2 regions of the Peribacillus sp. FSL E2-0159 genome follow, and region 1 is predicted to be linked to the other one. Evidence: riboswitches for the same ligand, from Rfam matches in the RefSeq annotation. Region 1 holds a riboswitch; the other holds the start of a gene.
What was found. A riboswitch is a leader RNA that binds a small molecule or an ion and turns the genes downstream of it on or off. The one in region 1 is predicted to bind preQ1.
Positions count from the first base shown of each region.

Region 2: linked by a shared signal. The riboswitch ahead of NYE63_RS21595 (VUT family protein) and the one ahead of NYE63_RS02610 (QueT transporter family protein) in region 1 are both predicted to bind preQ1.

Region 1 is NZ_CP152053.1:522,035-527,877, reverse strand. It holds gene NYE63_RS02635 (sigma-54 dependent transcriptional regulator) at 4-1,434, shown strand; gene adhP (alcohol dehydrogenase AdhP) at 1,477-2,490, opposite strand; gene NYE63_RS02625 (DUF3892 domain-containing protein) at 2,768-3,064, shown strand; gene NYE63_RS02620 (hypothetical protein) at 3,143-3,955, opposite strand; gene NYE63_RS02615 (YbaK/EbsC family protein) at 4,100-4,621, opposite strand; PreQ1 riboswitch class I at 4,792-4,836, shown strand; gene NYE63_RS02610 (QueT transporter family protein) at 4,843-5,328, shown strand; gene NYE63_RS02605 (VTT domain-containing protein) at 5,451-5,843, shown strand, end outside.
Region 2 is NZ_CP152053.1:4,420,439-4,426,281, forward strand. It holds gene NYE63_RS21580 (alpha/beta fold hydrolase) at 1-69, opposite strand, end outside; gene NYE63_RS21585 (PadR family transcriptional regulator) at 381-701, shown strand; gene NYE63_RS21590 (hypothetical protein) at 828-977, opposite strand; gene NYE63_RS21595 (VUT family protein) at 999-1,541, opposite strand; PreQ1 riboswitch class I at 1,592-1,634, opposite strand; gene NYE63_RS21600 (SRPBCC family protein) at 1,876-2,349, shown strand; gene NYE63_RS21605 (SRPBCC family protein) at 2,396-2,836, shown strand; gene NYE63_RS21610 (HD domain-containing protein) at 3,050-4,024, opposite strand; gene NYE63_RS21615 (hypothetical protein) at 4,071-4,355, opposite strand; gene NYE63_RS21620 (TetR/AcrR family transcriptional regulator) at 4,612-5,181, shown strand; gene NYE63_RS21625 (DUF4260 domain-containing protein) at 5,234-5,581, shown strand; gene queE (7-carboxy-7-deazaguanine synthase QueE) at 5,636-5,843, opposite strand, start outside.

The sequences.
Region 1 (5,843 bases):
AAGGTGATTCATTTACTTGTGGTAGACGATGAGAAAGAGGTTGGGACTTTTCTATCCCGCCTTTTTACGATGAAAGGTTACCTCGTACAAGTTGTGAATAGCGGGAAGGAATTTCATGAGATCGATTGGAATCAGCAGCGTTTTGATGTCGCAATGATAGACCTGAAGCTTCCGGATTGTGATGGACTTTCCCTCCTTCAGCATCTAAAACAACTGCAGCCGCGTTGCAAGGTACTGATCATGACCGGATACAGCACCGTCAAGACTGCTGTTGAAGCAATGAAACTTGGCGCGAGTGATTATATGGAAAAACCCTTTGTGGATATTGAAGTACTGGAAAGGCAGATTGACAACCTATTGAATGAAAATGAAGATTTGAATCAGCATTTCATCCATAAGCTAGCCGAGGATTCAGGACTCATTGTCGGTGAAAGTCCTTTAATGAAGAATTTGATTGAAATGGCCTTCAAGGTGGCCCAAAAATCCGTCAATGTATTAATCGAAGGAGAAACCGGTAGCGGTAAAGAAGTGCTTTCCCGCTTCATCCACATAGCCAGCCCCCGAAACCATGAACCTTTTATCGGCATCAATTGTGGAGCGATCTCTGAATCCCTGCTTGAGAGCGAATTATTCGGTCATGAAAAGGGGGCTTTCACAGGAGCTACCCAACTGCGAAAAGGTTTTTTCGAAATTGCAGGGAACGGGACGCTTTTCCTTGATGAAATCGCAGACGCAAGTCCCGCCATTCAAGTCAAATTGCTTCGAGTTTTGGAAACGCGTGAATTCATGCGGGTCGGCAGCAGCGGGACATTACGGACGAACGCCCGGCTAGTGGCGGCATCCAATGAAAACCTGCAGCAGGCAGTGGATAAGAATAAATTCCGGGAAGACCTATTTTACCGACTGAACGTCGTGACTCTAGATATCCCGCCTTTGCGCAACCGAAAAGAAGATATTCCCTTGCTTGTCCGTCACTTGATGGAGAGAAATGGTCATGGAGATATCTCTTTTTCCAATGAAGCCATTGAAAAATTACAGCAATACAACTGGCCGGGCAACATACGCGAACTATCTAATGTGGTCATGCGCACGCTAACTCTTGCAGACCATAAGTCGGTAATAACCGCCGATGATATCTCTCTATCTAACGGCCAGATCACCCCTGACAAAAACGTGTCCCCTAATGAGATTCAGTCAACTGAAAACCTTCTTGAAGAGTGGCGTAAAAGGCTAGTGGCTGACTTTAATGAGAAGGATGAACTGATGCTTGAAGAAATCCTTACGGAAATCAAACAGCTTCAATCCACAATTGGAAAGGAGCTCGTCATGCAGGCATTGCAAAAAACCTACGGCAACCGGAATGAAGCAGCCAAACGCTTGCAAATATCCATAAGGAAATTACGCTATATATTAAATGAGAAGAACCAGACATAATAAAGAGGAGGATGCCCCGTTCCAGGGCATCCTCCTCTGTTACTATTCTAGCGTCAATACGATGCGTCCGTTGATTTCTCCCTTTTCCATCATTGAAAACACATCATTGATTTCATCGAGTTTCCTCGTCTCTATATTCGTTCTGACTTTACCATCAGCTGCAAATTGAACAGCTTCCTGTAAATCTTTTCTCGTCCCGACGATTGACCCTTTTACAGTTACCCCATTTAACACTGTATCAAAAATCGGGATTGGAAGTTCATCATTTGGCAATCCCACTACGACAAGTGTCCCGCCCCTCTTGACTGAACTATAAGCCTGTTCGAATGCTTTTTTCGTAACCGCTACAGAAATGGATGCCTGTACACCGCCAACTTTATCCTTTATGGCCTGTACAGGATCGGTCTTAAGCCCATTAACCGTGTAATCCGCCCCCAATTCCGTTGCAAGATCAAGCTTATCATCTTGAATATCGACAGCAATTACATTAAAGCCCATCGCTTTCGCGTATTGCAGGGCAACATGTCCCAATCCGCCAATTCCATAAACCGCTACCCAATCACCAGGTTTTGCTTCTGATACCTTAAGCGCTTTATAAGTCGTTACACCTGCACAGAAAATCGGTGAAACCTCCGCAAAGTCAAGACCTTCAGGAACCTTCACCACATATTTGGCAGGTGCTTTACAATATTCCGCATACCCACCGTCCACGGAATATCCTGCATTCAATTGATCCAAGCAAAGCGTTTCCCTTCCAGTCAGACAATATTCACAATCGCCACAGGCCGAATAAAGCCAAGGTATCCCAACACGGTCACCTACTTTCAAGGAAGTTACGCCTTCTGCCACCTTTTCTATAATGCCCACACCCTCATGTCCGGGGATAAGCGGAAGCTTGGGTTTTACCGGCCAGTCACCATGTACCGCATGCAAATCTGTATGACACACGCCACAGGCTTTAATTTTCACTAATATCTCACCATATTCCAATTCTGGGATGGGTACTTCTTTGATCTCAAGTTTTTGGTTAAATTCATTGACGACCGCTGCTTTCATTGTCTTGACCTGTTGTTTTGCATTTACAGTGCTAGCCCCTTGTTTTACATTCATGATTCATATTCCTCCCTTAATCTAGTGGATATTATTTCTTACAACTACTTAAACAAGATGCAAGTGCCGTGCCACTGTAAAAAGACCAAGACGACAGCGTTCACTTAAAAAAAGTGCCGAAAAATCGGCCCATTTGGACGAATTAACGGCTCAAGTTGGACGAAATCCGGTTTGTATATTGCAGAAAAAATAGCTCACCCTATAAATAGGAGGTGTCCAAAACATGGACCAATTTGAAAAAGCCTATGAATCATATAAACAGCAGGGAACACCGCAAGCAAACCAACTTGATGCAGCAGGAAAAGAAGAAATCATCGCCGTAAGGAAAAATGAGGAGGACAATATTATCGCCATCAAGACGAACTCTGGCCGCGAACTCGACTACCCCACTGCCCTTTCGGAAGCCAAAGCAGGAATCTTGGCCAATGTTGACGTCTTTCATAAATATGGACGTGACATATTGCGGAGTGAGCCCGATGGAATAAAAGAAAATAACCTGGATCAACTGCCGGAGTTTTGAGTTTTCGGGGAGACTGCCTGATATGGGCAGTTTTTTTCTGTCTGCGCAAAAAAGGAACCAGCATGATTAGCCGGATCCTTATTTTTCATACTGATAGGATTCAGAGATTTCAAGCAGCCGGCCACAGGACTCGACAACCTCGATGATTTCCATCCAGGACATGTCCAGACCCAGTTCATTAGCATGGGAAATCTTATCCCGTAATTTCCGGATGGCATTCGCATCCTTTTTCCCTTTACTTTTCGAAAGGATTTGGAAGAAACACCTCAATTCTTTATCTTTATGTATGATATCGAATTTATCACTGATTTGTAGGCACTCTATTATATTGATATCCTCATTTTTATCGATTCTTCTTCTATATAATTCAGTTGCCTTTTCTAAACGGTCTTCGCTGATCATTGGATACCAGCTGCCATCGCCGAATCTATCAAGGATGATATCGCTCATCCTCATTTCCAATAAGGTAATATATCCGAATATAAGCATCCTGATCGGAGGCTTTTGAAGGTCGGCATGGGTAATCAACTTTTTAATTGAATTATTCTCTAATACGAACACCCTTGTTTTATTCTTGAAAATATGGAGAAGCTGGATCAAAGGTGTTGAATCCGAAACCATTTCCCTTGGTGAAAAGTTTCTCAAATATTCAGATATGCTTCCTTCACCTAGTTCTTCCCTTTCGATATAACCGATGATTTCCCCTTGATCTTGCACGGCCAATATATCAAAATTCTTTTTTTCCAATGCTTTCTGGATATCCACCGCCAGATCGTTTTTATGGCAACACTCAAGCTCCTGGGCAATGCTCTTAACCGTTATATTTTCTTCATAAAGAGTTTTAAGACTAAGATAGCTGCTATTGCTTTTTCTATGGCTTCCATTTAACACCTTTCAACCTCCGCTCAGGAACACTTTCTGCCCGATTTTCCACTTTAATCATAGACCGATAAAATGCATGCGGTCCCCACAAATAAAGTCCACCCTAGTGGACTCAATCACATTCATGTGAATCTTTTTGGCACCATTAATTAATCAAAAGCCATCAACTGCATTGCCTACCGCCGTTTCCTCATTCCCCTTTTCTTCCCACCCCTTACAAACATCCACCCAATCCTTCGCACCTGAATATTCAAATAATTCAGTGAGTGTAAGTTCTATTGCAGAGTTCGAACTGCCGCATGCCGGGAACAATGACTCAAAGCGCTTCATCGATACATCAAGAAAAACAGCTAAATCGTTTGCCAGACCAAACGGACAAACTCCTCCGATTGCATGGCCGGTCTGCTCAAGCACTTCTTCAGGTGACAGCATTCGTGCCTTGAAACCAAACGTCTGACGAAATTTCTTATTATCCACTTTCGCGTCCCCAGCGGCAACAACCAAAATTGCATTTTCACCTTCCCCCTTAAAGGAAAGAGTCTTAGCAATCCGCGCTGGAATAACACCGATGGTTTCCGCTGCTTCAATCACCGTAGCACTCGATGTTTCGAACTCCATTACATCGCCTTCCCGATTCCATTGTTTAAAATGGCTTTTGACACTCTCGATCGACATAAAATATTCACTCCTTTGAAGTACATATTGAAATAATATCATCCTTCATTGCAATAAATCAAAATCCTATTGGGCTACTTCTCCTGCTCGGAAACTTATAAATTAAAACCATTCTTTACAAATTGACGAAACAAGCTTACATGGGATACTATTAATCTTCGGATAAACGCCTAAACGTGGTTCGTAACCATCCCACGATAAAAAACTAGGGAGAGAGTAAAATGAATGTTCGTACACTCGTGATAAACGGGTTATTGGCTGCCTTATATGTGGCGGTCTCATTGGTGTTTAAACCAATAGCTTTTGAGATGTTCCAATTTCGTGTACCGGAAATGTTGAACCATCTGATTGTATTCAATAAAAAGTATATCTACGGTATCGTCGGCGGAGTCTTCATATCGAATCTGCTCTTTTCTCCGATGGTTCCATATGATTTGATTTTTGGGGTGGGGCAATCTCTGCTCGCCTTATTGCTCGTCATTTTTGTTTCGCGGTTCATAAAAAGCATTAAAGGACGGATGATTGCCACGATTATCTTTTTCACGTTCACAATGTTTTTAATTGCAATTGAACTGAACCTTGCCTTTGGCTTGCCATTCTGGCTAAGCTGGATGACTACAGCTGTCGGTGAGTTCGTTGTCCTCCTGATTGGTGCGCCAATCGTTTATGGAATGAACAAAAGAATTCAGTTTGAAAAGTGGCTTTAAAGGAATCTTCGAGACGTTAACCCACTATAATGGAAAAGAGCTGTCTGCATGATGCGGCAGCTCTTTTTTTTCACCAATGAACTCGAAAATGATAAACTATAAGTAAGAATGGTGGTGGCCCTTTGAAAAAAGTCCTGACCATAATTGGTCTACTGGTAATAGCAATATTTATTTACTCTAATGCAGAGTTGTTCACTTTGGTTTGGAAAAGTGATCTGGATTCTGTCATTGGCATATTGAAGGAAAACCTTTTACTTACATTTATTGTGACATTCGTATTGATGTTTGTACAAAATTCTTTTACAATCATCCCCTTAATTTTACTCCTGACTATCAATGTCACGATATTCGGATTCATATATGGCTATCTATGGAGTTGGTTTACAAGTGTTGTTGCCTCAGGCTTCATTTTTTATGCAACAAGAAACTGGCTTCAGGAGCTTCTCTTAAAGAAGATTGGCGAAAAATGGCAAGAAACTGTTGTGGAGCATGGTTTCATGTACGTTTTTACAGGC
Region 2 (5,843 bases), 1.9 Mb from region 1:
CCCGTGAAGTAAAAGAACAGCTCTTTTTCCACCTCTATAAGTGAATGACTCAGGTGCTTTCACTTTCATCTATCTAGGACCTTCTTTCTTTGCTCTTGTTGATAAATAGAATCTAAATGATTTTCGAAAAAAAATCAATTAATACCCCTTGAGTAGGGAATCTTCTATCCTATTCCGAATTTTCATTAAAACAAGTAAATCATGTATATAGTATCCTTACCACACTCTTCACAACTCATCCGTTCCGAAGCACATTTTACTATGGATAAAATTATTTAGCAATCGTCATTTAACCATTTTTTTTAAGAAAAGTAAAATGCACCTTGTGATACGATGTACAAACGTATTACACTTTAAAAATGAAAAGGGGGAGAATTTATTTGGATAAAGAATTAATGAAGGGAAGCATTGACCTCCTTTTGCTTTCACTTCTCTCACAAAAAAGGCTATACGGCTATGAAATCACGAAGATCTTGAAGGAAATGAGCATGGGCAAATATCAAATAAGTGAAGGCACACTCTACTCCGCCCTTAAACGGTTAGAAAAAAAAGAATTCATAAAAGGCCATTGGAAAGAGTCAGAGTCAGGCCGCAGGAAATATTATCATGTCACCGAAAATGGACAAACCGAACTTGAGCGGAAACGAGAATGCTTTTTCTTTCTGGAAAACTTAGTTCGTAAAAGCGCAGAGCAATTCTAAACTAAATAAAAAGCTCCCCGCACCCATTATTGGAAAGGGGCAGGAAGCATTTTTTGCTGAGTTTGGGCTACTCATGAGTTTTGCAATTTTACTCGTGAGTTACTCCGTTCACGCAAAAAAAAGGACCTAATTAGGTCCTTTTTTGTCTATTCCTTTATGCTTGCGATAATTGGCGCAGGAGAGCTTCATACATTCCCCTTGAACATGTGGGCCATATTTTTCACGAAAGGCCTCGAGGCAATAGCATTTGTCTTCTTCTTTTTTGGTTCCATCCATCGAGTGCATCCCTCCTAGCATTTAACTGGAGACTACACGTTTCTCCAGTTCTACGTTGATTCGTCCCAACAGTACGGCACCGATTGACTGAATGATAGTTTTAACGATGATTTGTCCGATAACCGCAGCGGGTACTGCTTCCCATGGTAATATATTGGCACCCAGTGGACTTAGGCCAATCACGACAAATATCACCGAATCGAAAAATCCTCCAACGATCCCGCTGTAAAACACCCTCCAACTCATCGGGAGCTTTAAACGGGTATAAATTTCCGTATCCGCTGTTTCTGCGACCACGAACGATAAAGCGGAAGCAAATACGATCAGTAACGTATCCCCTAATAAGAATGATACACACGCAGATAAAATAAGTGCAGTGACGATACATATATAGGTCTTGGCGCGGCCGAATTTATTCTGGACCAGATCTCGAAAGATGAAGGTTCCCCCAATGAACAATGTACCCATCGGAATGATGAACATGCCAAAATGTATTGGCGCAAAAGCTGCTGTAACCACATTCGCCGTGATGATGGATACTAAATACAATAAAATTCTTAACATTTCTTAATTCTCCTTATACAGAAAAAACAGCACCCTAAGAAAGAGCACTGTTCTCCTTAGTTTTTTTGAGAGGGTAGCTAGAACCTCTTCCGCCCAAGCGGATTATCATTTTCCTTATTTATCGTAGCTTGAAAGCGATTGGAAATCAAGAAGTTTCAATACGGCAGATTTTATGCAACGAGTATGGTATGAATCCGATATTAGCTATGCAATGACTCTGCCGATTTTTGTCGCAGAAAACTACTTGACCGGCTGTATATGAAAAGCCGACAATGATTGATAGAATAATGTTACGATCTTGATATGAGGTATAAACGCGAGGAGGAAAAGAATAATGAAAAAATCAATGTTTGTCTATCCTATTTATATCGCAACCACTCCAGAGAAGCTTTGGGAAGCCCTGACGAGCGGTGAGGTCACGAAGAAATATCACTTTGGATGCCAAGTCCAGTCTGACTGGCAAGAAGGCTCAAGCGTTAAATATTTGCTCGAAGATGGGCGTATAACTGATCATGGTAATGTCCTTAAGTGTGAGCCGCTACACCTGCTCTCGTTCACTTGGAACATGGCAGGAGACGAAACACCTCGCGAACATCCTACTCGGGTCACTTTTGTCCTGCAGCCAATGGATGATTCCACAGTGAAGTTAACGCTAAAGCATGAGGAGCTTGTGGAGACAGATTTCGTATATGATGACAATACCTTTGAAGGCTTGAATAATGGATGGCCAGCAATTCTAAGTAACCTGAAGAGCTTGCTTGAAACTGGACGGACCCTGCCGCCAATATCAGTAGATTGGGATAATTAAGTGGTAGTGGAAAACTATAAAAACAAAACGAAGGAGTTGATTTAGTATGGATACCCAAATAATTACGAAATTTAAGATAGTTAAACCTACTAATGAAGTGTTTGAAGCCATAGTGAACCCTGAAAAAATCGGGAACTTTTGGTTCTCATCTAGTTCTGAAAGATGGGAACAAGGCAGGACGCTTACATTAAGATACAACGAATATGATGCTGAAGTGGCTATTAATGTATTAGAAGTCGAGGAAAATAGGAAAATCGTGTTTTCATGGGGAGAAGTTGATCAAGAAACGGTTGTTACCATTACACTAACAGAGTTGGATAAAACGAGTACAATTATTGAAGTGAACGAATCGGGTTTGAAAGAGGACGACCCCGAATTGATAAACAAAATGATCGGACAAAAAGAAGGTTGGGTATATACATTAACCTGTTTAAAGGGTTATTTAGAAAATGGCGTTAATACTTTGAGAGCATCCATAATTTTTTAATTCTTAAAGGGTGCTGGTTCAGATTTAGAAAGATCACTAATTTTTAAGCATGTTGTGTCCTTTTTATAATACTTACCTTCTTTCCTAATTCTGCATTTGTTAATCAAGGTCAAAGAAAGCATACGGGAAGAGACTTTAAATGTTTCCGAGAAAAAACTCAAGGATGAATATCACCCTTGAGTTTTTTACTTTCCGTACTCTTTAACATGAAATTCAATCGGAAATCACTTTTAGATATATGCCCTTCGCAGCTTTTTTATAGGCTTCAATTCCCATTTTCTTTACTTTTTCTGATAAACTGGATGCTCTTACTAATTGGGTTCCTTGAATAACGGAAGGATCCATCAGGCGCATTTTATTTTTCCGATGTATATCGTAGTCCAATTGATCTTCTTTCACCTTTACGTTACCATGGATCCGTTTTAAAAGGTTTTGCACTTCATGGTCTTTAGTGAAGCTTAACAAGGACAAGACTTCTTCATCTGTACCAAGTAAGTCATCAAGGCTGATCAGTTTTTTAGCTAAAGCCAATTTTAAGGTCTTTGCCAAGATATCATAGCCATATATATTAAGTGGGTTCATGAAAAAATCAATAACTTCGCTGTAATACGTTTTTACAAACCATTCCGCAGATTCAATATTATCCAGATACATCCTTCCATTTTTTATTATGATTATATGGTCTAAAAATTCATTAACGTATTCCATTGTGATATGTCCATATTGATACATATCCCGGAGAGTATAATCTACCCGATCGGCGCATAACTCAGGTGCTGGCTGTTCAAGCAATTCCCATTTTGATTGAACAATGACTTCACAATCATATCCATACTTCTTCAGTATAAATGGGATTTCGGATTCCATAATGACCTGATCATATATCTTTTCATGATAATCTTCATCCTTACAATCCAGAACGAAATCAATAACATGTGAGAATGCAGTGTGGGATACGTCATGCAGCAAGCCCGCGATTTGTTCCTCCAATGAACCTCCAAGCGCTTTAATTAAAAGCATCACACCAAGTGAATGGTCAAATCTTGTGACATCCCACTTCTCATTAACTAAATAACTTGCCCCGCCTTGATGTATACCCTTCAATCTTTGGACGGGTTTGCTTAGAATTAGCTCTTCAAGAACTCCCTCTACAATGTGTTTCCCATAGATACTATCCAAAACTACCAATAACCGACACCTCTCCCATTAGTTTACTCATTACAGGTAGGTGATCTCACTGATTTTTTTCTGTAAAAATTATTTCCCCCATTTCATTTTGTTCATATTGCTTTTTTGCCAATTTTATTATATCTTCTTCATCATTCACATCGATATCACCTGGATTGACCTCATCAATACCTTCTATCGTTATCATTTCATTTATTATTACTTGGTCTGGTTGATTCACTTTAAAAATATCTTCTACAGGTTTTGTTTTTTCTTTATACGGTTTAGTGAATAAAAAATAGCCGGTCAAAACTATGATAATTGAAGCCAAAATACCGAATTTCTTTTTCATTTATTCGTCCCCTCCAACGCCTAAAGATACCCTTATAATAACATATAAGGGTATTAATGGTACGTATATAAACCAAGCGCATATATAGTTGGTTCCTTTTATCTGTTACAGGACTTGATATTTCATCCATTTCATTAAATGGAAAATTCCCACTAAAAAAACAGTAATTTATAATATAATCTAATAATTGACAATTATAAACCAGTGAGTTATCATCGTTATTAACCAGTGGTCAATAAACAAGGGGGGTGTTAAGATGTCGCCAAGGAAATCGGCAGGTAAAGAATTGTCCAGGGACATGGTGTTGAATGAAGCTAGAAACCTTTTTGCAACGTTAGGGTATTCGAATGTCTCAATGAGGCAATTGGCTAAATCATTGGATTGCAGCCATGGAGCCATTTATTATCATTTTAAAAATAAGGCAGAAATATTTTATAGTTTGGTGAAAACGGATTTTTCCGTTTTAAATACTTTAATCGATGATATCACCATTTCGGAAAATGACCCTTCTGTAAAAATGGAAAAGATTTTATTGTGCTTCTTGGAGTTCGGTTTAACCCAACAGAATCATTATTCCATCATGTTTTTATCGAAGGAAAAAGAAATTCAGCAGTTACTTCAATTCGATTCTAATAAAACATACGAAAAGCTAATCCAGTCCCTGACGGACCTAACGGACAACAAACTGAATCCTGCATCAATTTGGTCGATTTTTCTTTCTCTTCACGGATTCATCACTTTTTATATTAATTCTGAACTATCTTATGAAGATGTAAAAGGCTTAGCTTATTTTCATGTAAAAAATATCATCGGAAACATCATATAATTTTTTCGAACGTTATTGACCATTGGTCAAATATACATTAGGGGGTTTTAAAATGGTAAAGAAATTCCTTCATATTGAAGGACTCATGGTTCTTTTAGCGGTGATTTACATCTATTCGTTAAATGAATTCAGCTGGTGGATTTTCCTGTTATTGATTTTGTCTCCTGATGTTTCCATGCTGGCCTATCTGATCAATGATCGAATTGGAGCAAAGGTTTATAACCTATTTCACACTTATACCCTGTCCATCTTCATGATATTGCTTGCCATTTTTCTAAACTCTGATGCATTGTTGATGATTGGTTTAATTTGGACCGCACATATTGGAATGGATCGCTTATTTGGGTATGGCCTCAAATACACATCATCCTTCAAAGCTACACACATTCAAAGGCTGTAAAAAGCATAAAAGGCAGTGTGATTAAACATCACACTGCCTCCTGCTCTCTCTTCTTTATACGCCCCGCTTGTTACCCCATATATAGGTATGCAGCTGGGGAAGAACTTTCACATCATTTAATTCATCATCTGCTATCACTTTATCAATTAACTCTTCGTACTTTTTCAATAGACCGCTGATCAATTGACGATCATCCGCCGTCCTGCTGTCGTCATTGCCGACCTGCAGATAAAAAGGAATATCCGGGTAACGCCCATGTACA